2 regions of the Paenibacillus sp. FSL R5-0345 genome follow, and region 2 is predicted to be linked to the other one. Evidence: riboswitches for the same ligand, from Rfam matches in the RefSeq annotation. Region 2 holds a riboswitch; the other holds the start of a gene.

Region 1 (7,183 bases), 480 kb from region 2:
GTCTACTCTTAATCGGACGAATGATCCAAGCTGCGGGTGCTGGCATAATAATGCCGCTCATGATGAGTGTTGTGCTCGCCATCTTCCCCGTTGAGAAACGTGGCAGTGCTATGGGACTGCTCGGACTGGCAATGATATTTGCTCCTGCTATAGGGCCGACTCTTGCGGGATTTGTTGTCGAATACCATTCTTGGCGCTGGTTATTTATCGGCCTCATCCCACTTGTTATCCTTGTTATAGCGTTGGCATTCAAGTATTTAGTGAATGTATCTGAGACCTCTAAGTCGAAGCTTGATGTGGTAAGTGTTCTTTTATCAACCGTCGGATTCGGCCTGATCTTATACGGCTTCAGTAGTGCAGGCAGTAAAGGCTGGGACGATGCAATAGTGATTCTGACCTTAGGGATTGGGATCGCTGTAACGGCTGTATTCTGTATAAGACAAATCAAGTCTGATGATCCACTGCTAAACCTGTCTGTCTTCAAAAATAAAGTCTTTACGATGACGTCTCTTATTAACGTATTGATCACGATGATGATGTACGCAGATATGATTTTATTGCCTATTTATCTGCAGAATGGCCGTGGTTTTACAGCGTTTGATGCAGGATTGCTCTTGCTGCCGGGGGCACTTGTAAATGCGTTCATGTCGCCCGTCACCGGAAAATTATACGACCGTTTTGGTGCCAAGCCGCTATTCATTATTGGTTTACTCTTTATTTTTCCATCTATGTGGGCGGTAACCGATTTATCTCAATCGACAACCTATATGTATCTAATGATTCGTACCATTGGTCTCCGAATTGGATTAAGCTTTATCACTATGCCACTCAATACAGCCGGACTAAATGCGTTGCCCAAACAACTAGGTACGCATGGTACAGCAGTGAACAATACCGTTCTTCAAATTGCTGGCGCCATTGGTACTGCTGTCGTAATTACAATTTATACCGTGCAGGCAACAAGTCATGCGGCCACAGTGATGCAGAGCAATCCCTCTACTACTCCTGAAATCCTTAAATCCCTAGCATCCATTCTAGGGGCGAGTGACGCCTATTACTTCATGATGATATTATCCATTGCCGCATTTGTTATAACATTATTTATGCCTATGAAGAGCAAGATCACGATTGAAAAGAAAGCAAACCTAGCTAGCGAAGAATAGACTCATAAAGTGGAACGTCAAAAGGACAGCTGCTTGCTGTCCTTTTGCATTATCCTCATAGCTATTTTCAGCTCACTAGCTTTGGTTTCAGCCCCGCATCCCCTAGTAGCGCTACTTAATGTCTGCCTCACACTAGCTTAATTACTTTTCCCCTTCTTACCTCTAATCGAATACAGGATGAATAATAAAATAAACCAGATCGGAGTACACAATAAAGCCGGGCGTGTCTCTCCAGCGAACAGCATAATGATCAGTATTCCAGCGAACAAGGTTAAGACAATATAATTAATAGCCGGTGTGAACGGTGCTTTGAATTTGGATTTCGCCTGTAAGTCTGGCCGGGTTTTCTTATACTTAATATGGCAGATGAGCACAATTCCCCACACCCATATAAAACAAATGGCGCTAATCGTTGTCACGATTCCAAAAGCCTGCTCCGGAATAAGTTTACTTAAAAGAGCTCCTACAGATATGACAATTGTAGAAATGAATAACGAGTTACCCGGTACATGGTTTTTATTTAGTTTGCCCAAATGAGGTGATGCCTGCTTATTTCTACTCAAATTATAGAGAATTCGGCTTGTCGAGAACATCCCACTATTACAAGCGGAAGCCGCTGAGGTTAGTACAACAAAATTAATAATCCCTGCGGCAATTGGAATCCCTACTAAAGTAAAGGTTTTTACAAAAGGACTTTCTGCCGGACTAAGCTCCGTCCAAGGGTTAATGCATAGCAGGACGAAAAGCGCGCCGACATAGAAAAATAGAATCCGTAAAGGAATTTTATTAATTGCAGACGGGATATTTTTCTCCGGATCCGCTGTTTCCGCTGCTGACACACCCACCAACTCCACACCGACATAAGCAAATACAACCATTTGAAAAGAGAATAAGAAGCCTGATATGCCGTTCGGAAAAAAGCCCCCATGCTCCCATAGATTCCGTATCGTAACCGATCCTGCATCCGTCTTAAACCCTATGATCAGTAAAATGACCCCAAGACCAATCAAGGCGAGAATCGTAATTACCTTAATTAAAGCAAACCAAAATTCGAGTTCCCCAAAGCTCTTTACAGTTAATAGATTAAGTCCTAATAACACGACTAGACAGGCGATGGCAGGAACCCACTGCGGGATATCAAACCAATATTGTACATATACGCCAACAGCGATGACATCAGCCATAGCCGTCATGATCCAGCAAAACCAATAGGTCCAACCGGTAATGAATGCGACCCGTGATCCAAGGTAGTCTTCAGCAATATCCGTAAACGATTGATAGCCCGCTTTAGATAATAGGAGCTCTCCCAGTGCTCTCATCACAAAAAACACAGCAATACCCACGATTAAATACGTGATCATAATGGATGGGCCTGCCTTCTCTATCGCCTTGCCTGATCCCAAGAATAATCCTGTACCGATGGTGCCGCCAATAGCAATAAGTTGAACATGCCGATTAGCCAGCTCTCTCTTTAATTCTGGTTGTGCCATACCTAGTTCCCCCTTGTGAGTACAATAAATTGGAATAAAAAAAGAGAGATTGGATGTCATCCAATCTCCCAGATCGTAAGAATATCAAATAATATTTGCCTACTGATGTCGATCAGCATGACAAATATATATTCGTACTCTTCTGTCCTTTTGCCTGAGATTGTGAACCCTTCGGCGCCGCGGAAATTCCGCAGTCTCTCCAGAAGCTGCTCCAGCTAAAGTGTAATCCTTAGCCATCATAGCTCGTGAATTATGAAGTTGATAAAGCGGTAACGCAGTAAAGCTGTTCTGATATTCTAACATATTACTTCTGATGTGAGTGTTAATCTGTGATAAAAGTCTCAAGAATTTAAAGTAAGCCTCATGAACATACTACTTTTTGAAAAACAAAAAGCTAAAGGAGTATGCTAATGAAAGCCGCTGTAGTAAAACAATTTAAAGAAAAGTTAGAACTACAAGACGTACCTAAACCAAAACCCGGACACAAAGAAATTCTTGTCCACATTCAGGCGTGCGGAGTGTGTCATACTGATTTGCATGCTGCTCATGGCGATTGGCCTGTCAAACCGAAACTCCCTCTTATTCCCGGACATGAAGGCGTTGGGATTATTGAAGAAATAGGTGAAGGAGTTACACACTTAAAGGTAGGGGACCGAGTAGGAATTCCGTGGCTGTATTCTGCTTGCGGTCATTGCGAATATTGTCTCACAGGAAGAGAGACCCTTTGTCTGGATCAGCAAAATTCCGGATATTCCGTAAATGGCGGATATGCAGAATATTGTGTAGCAGCTGCCGATTATGTAGTGAAGGTTCCTGATAATCTAAGTTTCATCGAAGCGGCACCTTTATTTTGCGCTGGCGTTACGACCTATAAAGCTTTGAAAGTATCAGGTGTAAAGCCAGGTGAATGGGTAGCCATTTTCGGCGTCGGAGGATTGGGTCATCTAGGTGTACAATATGCAAAAGTAATGGGAATGAATGTAGTGGCCATCGACACTTCAGATGAAAAGATGGAGCTTGCCAAACAGCTTGGCGCAGACAAAACCGTAAACGCATTAAAAGAAGATGCGGCAGTCTGGATTCAAAAAGAAATCGGCGGAGTGCATGGTGTCGTTTGTACGGCGGTTGCAAAAAAAGCATTCGACCAAGCCTACCGGGCCATTCGTCGCGGCGGTACCTGCGTCATGGTTGGGCTGCCCCCTGAATCCATGGATGTTCCGATCTTTGATACGGTATTAAACGGTACAAAGGTAGTCGGTTCGATTGTCGGCACTCGCAAAGATTTGCAAGAAACATTGCAATTCGCTGCAGAAGGAAAAATCAAAACCATTATTGAGACACGTAAATTAGAAGATATTAATGAGATCTACGATCTGATGTTAGAAGGCAAAATCAATGGTCGAATCGTCCTTGATATGACGAAATGATCAATAATAAAAAGTATGCTACCATAATATTTATTGCAAGCCACAAAATTTGAGGTGATCGGAATGTTAAAGCGTTCTATGGAGAATGTAATGGAATCCGTGAAGGGAAGGAGTGATGCGTAAAATAAAAATGAAAAAAGGATGATTATGAAAATGAATAAGTACCAAACTTTAAATAGCGATGGATTTGAACTGAATTATTGTGTAAAAGGAACTGGGAAACCTATTTTGGTGATAGGCAGCAGTGTTTATTATCCTCAACTATTCTCAGAAGATTTATATGATACATTTCAGTTTATTTTCCTTGATCATAGAGGATTTGTGAAGCCGCCCCGAACTCTACAACCGGAAGATTATAGATTGGAGAAAGTACTAGGTGATATAGAGACGGCAAGGCAAGATCTTAACTTAACAAATTTCATCTTATTAGGGCATTCAGGACATGCTTTCATGGCTTTGGAATATGCTAAAAAATATCCTTACCATGTCCAAAAAGTTGCCTTATTGAATTCAGCACCTACAAATAGCGAGGAAAGACAGCATCATAGTTTTGCATTTTTTAATGAGACAGCAAGTCCGGAGAGAAAAAGACAGTTCGAGAAGGATATTTCTTTGTTAGAAAGTGACATTCAGAAAGATCCTGAACGGCGATTCGCTCACATGTGTATTCGGATGGGAGCCCAAAGCTTTTATGATTATACATTTGACGCAGCTTACATGTGGGAAGATGTATATACGAATATGCCAATTATCGATTATCTGTGGGGAGAAGCATTCGGAGAATTGAATCTTATACAATCACTCGCTAACTTCAACAAACCAGTATTTATCGGTTTAGGCAGGTATGATTATTTGGTAGCGCCTGTTTCACTTTGGAATTCTGTTAATAAAACCTATAAGCACGTCAAAAAAGTGATCTTTGAGCATAGTGGTCACAACCCGATGTTTGAAGAACCTCGAACCTTTGACAATGAGCTAAGCAACTGGATCCTTGAGGACAATTGAGGCTTTCCTTTGTATAACGAAAAACACTAAGTTGATTCTTAGTGTTTTTTTATTTCTTGCTCTTTTCAGTTAAACCATACCTAAGTCGAACAGAGGATTATGATAACGATTTAATATTTATCGTATTATTCCTCACATGCACTAAGATTTGACAATGATAAGCTTAACATTGTATACCTTATGATACTTTAGGAGGTAATATAATGAGCAAGTACGACGAAGCCATGAAGCTCCTGGAAGAACAAGTGGGTAATAAGGATGGCCTGATCTCTCTGTCCACTATCGCGCTGGAACCAGGGCCCGATGGCAAAAGCCGTCCCGCCGCCCGCATTGTGGACGCCTATTATGAGGACGGCGCGTTCTACACCGTCACCTACGCAACCTCAGGCAAGATGCAGCAGATCGCCCAAAACCCCGAAGTCGCCGTTTGTATCATCGTCGAAAACTTTACGGCCGATGGTATCGGTGAAAACCTGGGCTGGGTATGTGACGAGAAAAACGCTGAGATGATGACAAAGCTGCGCACAATATTCGCCGATTGGTATAACGAAGCCAATAACGACGAAGACCCTAACACATGCCTGCTGCGCATTCGCCTGACAAAGGGCCTGTGGAATGACGCCCATAAAGGGATCAGAAATGAGATTGATTTTGTCAATAAGACGGCAAGTTAAGTGGTCTATGTGGTTTCAATATTTTGAGGATATAAAAAGAGTTATGAGAAGGGCGAATGAAGTTTTGAAAGACTTGTACTGGAGAATGGAGATTTAGAAATGATCTGTCGATAATGTACCTAAGCTTCTTAACTTGGAAGTTCGATATTTTGGACCTAGTCTATCGTCTACTTCGATCCTAAGATTTCTACAACTAACCAATGTAGATTCAACGATAAAGGGATTTCTGCTGAAAAGGGTCGGTCTCTCAAAAAGACTTTTCCTTACTTCTGACACGTTCCACTGCGATGGTTGAAGCGGCAAGTTTCAGAGCCGCCCAGTACTGGGCGGCTCTTTCTTATTCTTTTATGTTAAGCTGAACGATTAGCAAGGAAGACAGTGATATACTGGACAGCAATACAAAAATAATTTCCACGATTACCAACATGCAAAACTTTATACGTGGAATACCCAATCGCAGAGTCTGCCGTCCCGGCATTTATGTACAACATAATCTGACCGCTGACGCTGTTGGATTCGCTCCCGCCATGATATCGCCAGAACCATCCCTTTGACTACCTACAAAATCTCTTTATTAAAATGTCCTCTTGTTTCTGTTTCCTGATTAAAGATTGCATTATTCATTGAGCCATTTAATTTACCTGACGCCATATTAATGACTTTCATAACCTGCTCTTTTGATTCAACTGTGAAGTTTAATCTGAGCGCCTCGATTCCTTTGATGTTTTGTAGCTCATCTAAAAGATTAAGCGTCTTCCCATTAAGGAGAGTCGTTGTACAATCATTATGGGAAATTATAGGGAACGTTCCGTGCTCATCTTTTAACTCATAGCTCTTCGTTTTGCAAATTCTGCATTGATTCATTTTTTTCATCGGACAATATTTTGTAAACATCAAAGGAACCTTACCATATACAATCATTTCCAGTGCAGGATAGCCGTCATTTTCTTCATAATAGGCATTCATTAAATCTTCAATTTGGCTCTTATTCAATTCATAAGATAAAGTGACTCGTTTTGCACCTAATTTATATAATTCATAGCAACTAGTTGCATTAACAACATTTAGAGAATAGTCCGTAACAAACGGATTAGTTTCTCTGTAGTGATAAATTCCACCATATCCTCCGATCAGCAGCTGCCCTTCTTTTTCCTTATAATCATTCTGATTTCTTCTAACAACGTTTTTAAAATAGATTTCCTTAATTCCACAGCTCACGCAAGCATCGTACTGCTCCCTAGTCGTTACAGAGGCCGTAAGGTATGGTTTTTCAGAGGCAAAGCTTATTTTTTCTTTTGCTTTCAAAGCCTTGGTTCTTTTCTTTTGGCTGTTAAGCTTTAAGTCATATAAGCCCAGTACAATATCTCTTCTTGCTGCATTTAACAGTTTAGCTGGTATAAATGCATTGCATTCCTCAAAATCCA
Region 2 (7,183 bases):
CATGTCACCTGGACGGGTGATGCCCATAATAGCATTGGAGTTGGCTCCATCGTAATAGAGTAAGCCGCCTGCTTCATGCACGATCTCAGCAATCTCGACGATTTGGGTCTCGAACAAGCCGAGTGTGCTTGGGTTAGTCAGCATCAGGGCGGCTGTATCGCTGCCGACCGCTGCTTTCAGTGCTTCAAGATCAACCATCCCTTTATCCGTGGAAGGGATCGTAATCGTTTCAAGTCCTGCTGCTGAAGCACTGGCAGGGTTGGTGCCATGCGAGGAATCTGGCACAATAACCTTCGTGCGGGTCTCGCCGCGGCTTTCATGGTAGGCGCGGATCATCATGAGACCGGTCCATTCACCATGCGCACCTGCGGCTGGCTGTAAAGATACAGCATCCATGCCGGTTAATGCGGACAAGTCATTTTGCAGGGTATACATTAATTCCAGTGCGCCCTGAATACTTTCTTCCGGTTGATACGGGTGGATTTTAGCTAGGCCTACGATGCGTGCAACATCTTCGTTAATCTTCGGGTTGTATTTCATCGTACACGAACCTAGCGGATAGAAGCCATTGTCTACACCGAAGTTACGGCGTGAAAGCGAAGTGTAGTGGCGAATGACATCCACTTCCGATACTTCTGGGAGTACGACGGGTTCACTACGTAGCAGGTTTTGCGGAATGAGCGTTTCAATGCTCTCTTCCTGCGGCACATCGCAAAGTGGCAAGGAATAGGCCGAACGGCCGGGACGACTTAATTCAAAAATTAGACTTTGCTCCGGTTTCATAAACAGCCCTCCAGTGCGCTAGCGAATTGATCGATTTCGTTTTTGCTTCTTTTTTCCGTAACGGCTATCAGCATTTGTCCAGAAAGTTCAGGATAATCACGGCCCAGATCATAACCGCCGAGATAACCTTCCTTCAGCAGCTTGGAATTAATTGCGCTCACGCTACTTCCTTCAGGAAGCTTCACGACAAACTCGTTAAAGAATGGGGAGGAGAAGGTAAGCTCAGTACCTGTTAGTCTGCTAAGTTTATTAGCGGCGTAATGGCTTTTGCGAATGTTCAACTCACCAACTTCACGCATACCTTCTTTGCCCATAACGGACAAATAGACGGATGCGCAAAGAGCTAGCAGCGCCTGATTGGAGCAAATGTTCGATGTCGCTTTTTCACGGCGAATATGCTGTTCGCGAGCTTGAAGTGTCAGAACGAAGCCGCGTTTACCGTTACGGTCAACGGTTTGACCGACGATACGGCCCGGCATACGGCGCATCAAATGTTCCGCTACGGCGAAGAATCCACAAGTTGGACCACCGAGGGAGGCTGGAATACCGAGTGGCTGAGCATCACCGACTACGATGTCGGCTCCAAGCTTACCCGGTGTTTCAAGTACGCCAAGAGCAATCGGATTTGCACTGACGACGAACAATCCTTTAACCGCATGGATTAGCGGCTCAACGGAGCTTAGGTCTTCGATGCAGCCAAAGAAGTTAGGCGATTGCATCAGTACTGCAGCGGTATCTCCATCAATGGCTTCAGCAAGCATCGCCTGATCGGTAACTCCGTCTTTATAGTCAATCTCCACCACTTCAAGACCCCAGGCATTAGCCGATGTGCGTAGTACTTGACGTGCTTCAGGATGAACGGTGCGGGAGACGATTATTTTTTTGCGTTTGGTAGCACCAGCTGCGAGGACGGCTGCTTCGGATAATGCGGTTGCGCCATCATACATACTGGCATTAGCTACTTTCATACCGGTTAGTTCACAAATATAGGATTGGAATTCGAAGATCGCTTGCAGCTCACCTTGGCTGATCTCCGGTTGATAAGGAGTGTAGGCAGTGTAGAATTCAGAACGGGAAATGACATGGTTGATCACCACAGGGATGTGATGGTCATATAATCCGGCGCCGAGGAAGCTGGCGTGAGAATCAAAGTCGGCATTTCGGTCAGCCAGACCTTTCATGTGACGAAGCAGGGCGTATTCATCGAGTGGTTCAGACATCGGCATAGTGCCTTGATAACGGACGGCTTCAGGAATATCGGAGAACAGCTCATCTATGGACTGAATCCCGACGGCTTCCATCATCTCTTCGCGGTCCTGTGCAGTCATGGGCAGATAACGGTGCTTCATTAAGGTTTCACTCCTTGGCTTTTTTTAAAATATAAGAAAGTACAATTTTCAGGCTATACTTTATCCTTCTATTTCTCGCTTAAAAGTTCACCGTCCTTATATGGACGCTAAAGACGTTTATACTTGTAAAAAGGGGCCTTAATCACGACAGCCTTAAGCTGTTTGCCGCGGATCTCTACGTAAACCTCTGTGCCTATTTCACTATAAGCTGTATCAAGCAGAGCCAATCCCAAGTTACGCTTCAACGTTGGCGATTGTGTTCCGGTTGTGACCTCTCCGATTTTAACGCCGTCTGCATAGACGGGGTAATGGGAGCGCGGAATACCTCGATCAATCATTTCCAGGCCGACAAGGCGGCGGGGAAGACCGGCTTCTTTTTGCTGCACTAACGCATCACGACCGATGAAGTCTGCTTTGTCTAGTTTCACGAAGAACTGCAATCCTGCTTCAAGCGGCGTGATATCAGCTGACAGTTCTTGACCGTACAGCGGCAATTTCGCTTCAAAACGCAGGGTATCCCGTGCGCCCAGGCCAGCAGGTGTTAATCCATGAGGAGCACCCGCAGCAAGAAGCCCGTTCCATAATGCTCCTGCACCATCCAGCGAAGCGTAGATTTCGAAGCCATCTTCACCGGTATAACCTGTACGGGAGATCAATACTTCTACACCGCAGACGGTAGCGTGTTCGATGAAGTGGAAAGGCTTGAGGGCTGAGATAGGAGCATCAGTAACTTTCGCGAGTATAGTCTCTGCCAGCGGACCTTGCAAGGCAAGTAAAAGCGTCTCGTCGGAGACATTAGTGAGTGTGACTTCACCGAATTCAGAGGTCAGATGCTCCTGTAGCCACTGAAAGTCCTTATCGATGTTGGAGGCATTAACGACGAGCATATAACGACCCTCGCTTAGTCGATACACGAGTAAATCGTCTACAACTCCGCCGTTTGGATAACAGAGCAGCGTATATTGTGCCGCACCATCGGTGAGGCGGCTGACAGCGTTAGTCGTCATCTTTTGCAAAAAGGCTTCTGCACCGCTCCCGATCACCATGAATTCACCCATATGCGATACATCGAACAGTCCAGCCTGCTGGCGAACGGCTTCATGCTCCTTCACGATACCTGTAAATTGTACTGGCAGCTCCCAGCCGCCAAAATCAATGCATCTGGATTCCGCATAAGCGGAATAGAGCTCATAAAAAGGCGTTCTTTTCAAAGCATCCATGTCGTCACTCCCCTTGATCTGATTACATACGAAAAAAGGACAGGCAGAAGCAATCATGCATAAATGCACTAATCGCTTTCTGCTCTGTCCTTTGTACCTGAGAGTTACCCTGCGTAACTAACCTGCAAGTTTCCCCGTTGGTGACCTGACGCACCTTCGCCCTGCGTCTGATGCTCTCCAGAGATACGTCCGACAAAGGTCCTTTTGCCTGAGAGATTCACCCTGTTAGGGTTTACTCCTTCGGCGCCGTCTTCAAGTGAGACAGTCTCTCCCTATGCCATCATCCGCAACTGTATTTGTTTCAAATATAAGAAAGTATATGTTTCACATTATACATTATCCTTATATTTCTTCGAGAAACGGTTATCGTCTATAAAAAGACGACAACGTCGTTTCTTCTTGTATGTCTCCATTAAACGGGTATAGGAGGGCGCTGTCAACAAGAAAAAGTCAAAAAAACGACAAATTTATTTTACTGTTAGTAATATTGACATTATGCTCTGGGATCACTTAGGCTATAACTAAATTTAGAATTCCAATTTGGAAATGAGGCGGCTTGAAATGAGTGAAGTTTTAGATAACCTTCTTTACAGCGAAGAGCATGAGTGGGCACAGCAAGTGGAAGGACGCGTAGTACGTGTTGGGATTACGGATCATGCTCAGCATTTGTTAGGCGATATCGTATTTGTGGAATTTCCAGAAGTGGGCTCGGCCATTTCAGCCGGTGACAGCGTAGGTAGTATCGAATCCGTTAAGACTGTATCGGAATTGTATTCACCCGTCTCTGGGACGGTTACCAAGATTAATGACGGATTAGAAGCAAGTCCAGAGCTGATCAATGATAAGCCGTATGGCGAAGGTTGGATTTTTGAAATTGAAGTAGACGGAGAGTATGCCGATGCTGTAAAAGGTCTGCTTGATGCAGCCGGATACCGAGCATTGGTAGGAGAGTAATTAAGGTTTTTCACTGTATATTAATTTCATTGCGTGTGATTTTTGTAGCAGCAAGTTTCTGTGATTTGGGGACTTGCTGTTTGGTGTTTCTTATGGGAGCTTCGGATAACTTTGTGTTAGATCTTCGATTCTGTTGGAAATTGTGGAAATTTTCTTGGAATCAAATTTACTGATATGAAATGAGGGAAAACCTCCCTGATTTTAGACGTTTTTAGCGCGAAAATATGATTTTTAGGGAATTCCTCCTTAAAATTCTCGGTAAAACCACTATTTCCGACGAAAAAGAGTAATAATCGGGGAGGAATTCCCTAATTACGCGCCTGAATAAGATAATAAGTAAATAATTAGGGAGGTTTTCCGTATTTAGTGTGGCGGTTCTATTATGGTAGTGTTTTTAAGCAGTTTCTGAATTGTTATTATGCTGCAATTTTTAACGCTTAATTATCAATAATTGATTAGTTCTAAACTTACTCACCTTCTTGAAGCTGCCGCAGCACAATGATCTCTACACGGCGGTTCTTTTGCTTACCTGCTGCTGATATGTTTTCCGCTGTGGGCTGGGTATCAGCATAACCCGCGTATTGAAAATTGTCGGGATTCAACCCCTCATGATCTAAGAAAAAGCGCAGCACTGACAGCGCACGAGCACCTGATAGCTCCCAGTTGTCGTTGTAGTGCGAAGCCGAAGATACTGGCGTATTATCGGTATGTCCTTCAATGCTAATCTTTGCGCCGATGTCTTTGAATAAACCAGACAACTGCTGAAGGGCAGGATAGGCTGGAGATTTCAAATTAGCTTTACCCGCATCAAAGAGAAAACGGTCACTGAGGGTGATTTCTATCCCTTGTGGTTTGTCAGCAACAAATATTTGTTCTCCGAGATTATTTGCCTCGACATATTGGGTGATCACACCCATTAATTCAGCAAGCTTTGCCTCTTGTTCTCGAAATGCCAGCTCACGTGCCGAAGGTGCTTCGTTCTCCGTTTGTTCAGCAGATCCATCATTCGGTCTCGCAGTTGCAGCTGCGTTCCTACCATTCCCGTCCACACTGTTCTGTCTGCTCTCAGTTGTCTTCCCGGCATCTAAAATGCCATTCCCACCGTCAAGAACAGTGCTTCCAGACTTGAAGGTCTCGGATAACGAACCCGTCACAATATTATATTTGTCCGTGTCCAGGCTGCTCATCGCATACAATATAACGAAAAATATAAGCAAAAGTGTAATTAGATCAGCATAAGTAATCATCCAGCGGTCGCGGCTTTCCCGAGTCTCTACACGCCGCTTTCGCCGGTCTCTTTGTCTCATAGAAGACCTCTAGTTTCTGCGCGGTCATTCGTGTCCGTGTCTGAGATGAATGAGTTTAGTTTTTTACGAACGAGCAAGGGGTGATCTCCGTTCTGCAAAGAAAGAATGCCGACAAGCAGCATTTCCATACTATGTAACTCACTTTGACTGCGGGATTTAATTTTGGAAGCGATGGGTAAAAATATTAAATTAGCGATAGCGACACCGTACAGTGTTGCGGTAAATGCAACTGCGATAGAAGTGCCCAGATTTGAAGGGTCTGTAAGGTTGCCTAGCACACGAATGAGACCCATCACCGTCCCGATAATTCCCATTGTAGGAGCATACCCACCAGCGGCTTCAAAAATTTTGGCGTAGCTCTCATGCTTCAATTCCTTAGCGTCCATTTCCAGTTCAAGAATTTGCCTAACCTGTTCAGGGTCAGTGCCGTCGACAATCAGAAGTAGACCTTCGCGTGTAAAAGGATCTGGATGTATTTCTGCTTGTTTTTCTAACATTAACACACCGCCGCGACGCGCCACGGTTGCCATTGAAATGAGTTCTTCTGCTTTTTCTAAATCACGATCAGGGTTGCTGCCGAAGGCCATGCGCAGTGCTGTTGGGATGGAGCGTAGCTTAGATGCCGGGAAACTGATCATAACGGCGGCAATTGTACCTCCGAAGACAATCAAAGCTGCATTAAGCTGCAGCAGACCTGAGAGGCTTCCGCCTTCCCAGAGATAGCCGCCGATTAACGCAGCCAGTCCAGCCAATAGGCCGATTATTGAGGTGATATCCATGCTTTAAGCTCCTAACATTTCTATGTATTATGGTTTGCATCGATTTCATCAACACTGTATAATGAACGGGAACACATATTCTTATCTTCCATATTTTTTGATTATAAGGAAGTATAAGTTTCACGTTATACTTTAACCCTTATAATTCTCGCACAAACGCTTAACGTCTTTTAGAGACGCCAAAGGCGGTTTAGCTTGCCATCGTATGGAGAGAGAACATTCAGACAACAATTATAATATATTAATCTAGTTTAGACGATAGAGGGGAGACGGGCAAATGAGTGATATTGTCGTCAGTACAAAGACTTTTGAATTGGAGTCCGAGTATACACCCCAGGGCGATCAGCCTCATGCCATAGAGGAATTACTACAAGGCATCCGGCAGGGCAAGAAGCACCAGACGCTGCTGGGCGCGACGGGTACAGGTAAGACGTTTACCGTTGCACAAGTCATTTCCAAATTAAACCGCCCAACGCTAGTTATTGCGCACAACAAGACTTTGGCTGCCCAACTGGCGAGTGAGTTTAAGGAGTTTTTTCCGCATAATTCGGTAGACTATTTCGTCAGCTACTACGACTATTACCAACCAGAGGCGTATATTCCCTCCTCCGATACTTATATCGAGAAAGACTCCAGTATTAATGAAGAGATTGATAAATTGCGCCACTCCGCAACGAGCTCCTTGTTCGAACGGCGTGACGTTATTATTGTGGCGAGTGTGTCTTGTATTTACGGCCTCGGTTCGCCGATGGAATACGGAAGCTTGCTTTTGTCATTGCGGGTAGGGATGG

What was found. A riboswitch is a leader RNA that binds a small molecule or an ion and turns the genes downstream of it on or off. The one in region 2 is predicted to bind glycine.
Region 1: another riboswitch for glycine. It lies ahead of R50345_RS29540 (amino acid permease); the one in region 2 lies ahead of gcvT (glycine cleavage system aminomethyltransferase GcvT).

Annotation. Positions count from the first base shown of each region.
Region 1 covers NZ_CP009281.1:6,693,009-6,700,191, forward strand. The annotation lists gene R50345_RS29535 (DHA2 family efflux MFS transporter permease subunit) at 1-1,163, shown strand, start outside; gene R50345_RS29540 (amino acid permease) at 1,301-2,653, opposite strand; glycine riboswitch at 2,786-2,866, opposite strand; gene adhP (alcohol dehydrogenase AdhP) at 3,064-4,080, shown strand; gene R50345_RS29550 (alpha/beta fold hydrolase) at 4,234-5,085, shown strand; gene R50345_RS29555 (pyridoxamine 5'-phosphate oxidase family protein) at 5,289-5,759, shown strand; gene R50345_RS29560 (U32 family peptidase) at 6,318-7,183, opposite strand, start outside.
Region 2 covers NZ_CP009281.1:6,212,709-6,219,891, reverse strand. The annotation lists gene gcvPB (aminomethyl-transferring glycine dehydrogenase subunit GcvPB) at 1-783, opposite strand, end outside; gene gcvPA (aminomethyl-transferring glycine dehydrogenase subunit GcvPA) at 780-2,132, opposite strand; gene gcvT (glycine cleavage system aminomethyltransferase GcvT) at 2,240-3,352, opposite strand; glycine riboswitch at 3,539-3,636, opposite strand; gene gcvH (glycine cleavage system protein GcvH) at 3,914-4,306, shown strand; gene R50345_RS27525 (flagellar motor protein MotB) at 4,774-5,613, opposite strand; gene R50345_RS27520 (flagellar motor protein) at 5,610-6,392, opposite strand; gene uvrB (excinuclease ABC subunit UvrB) at 6,670-7,183, shown strand, end outside.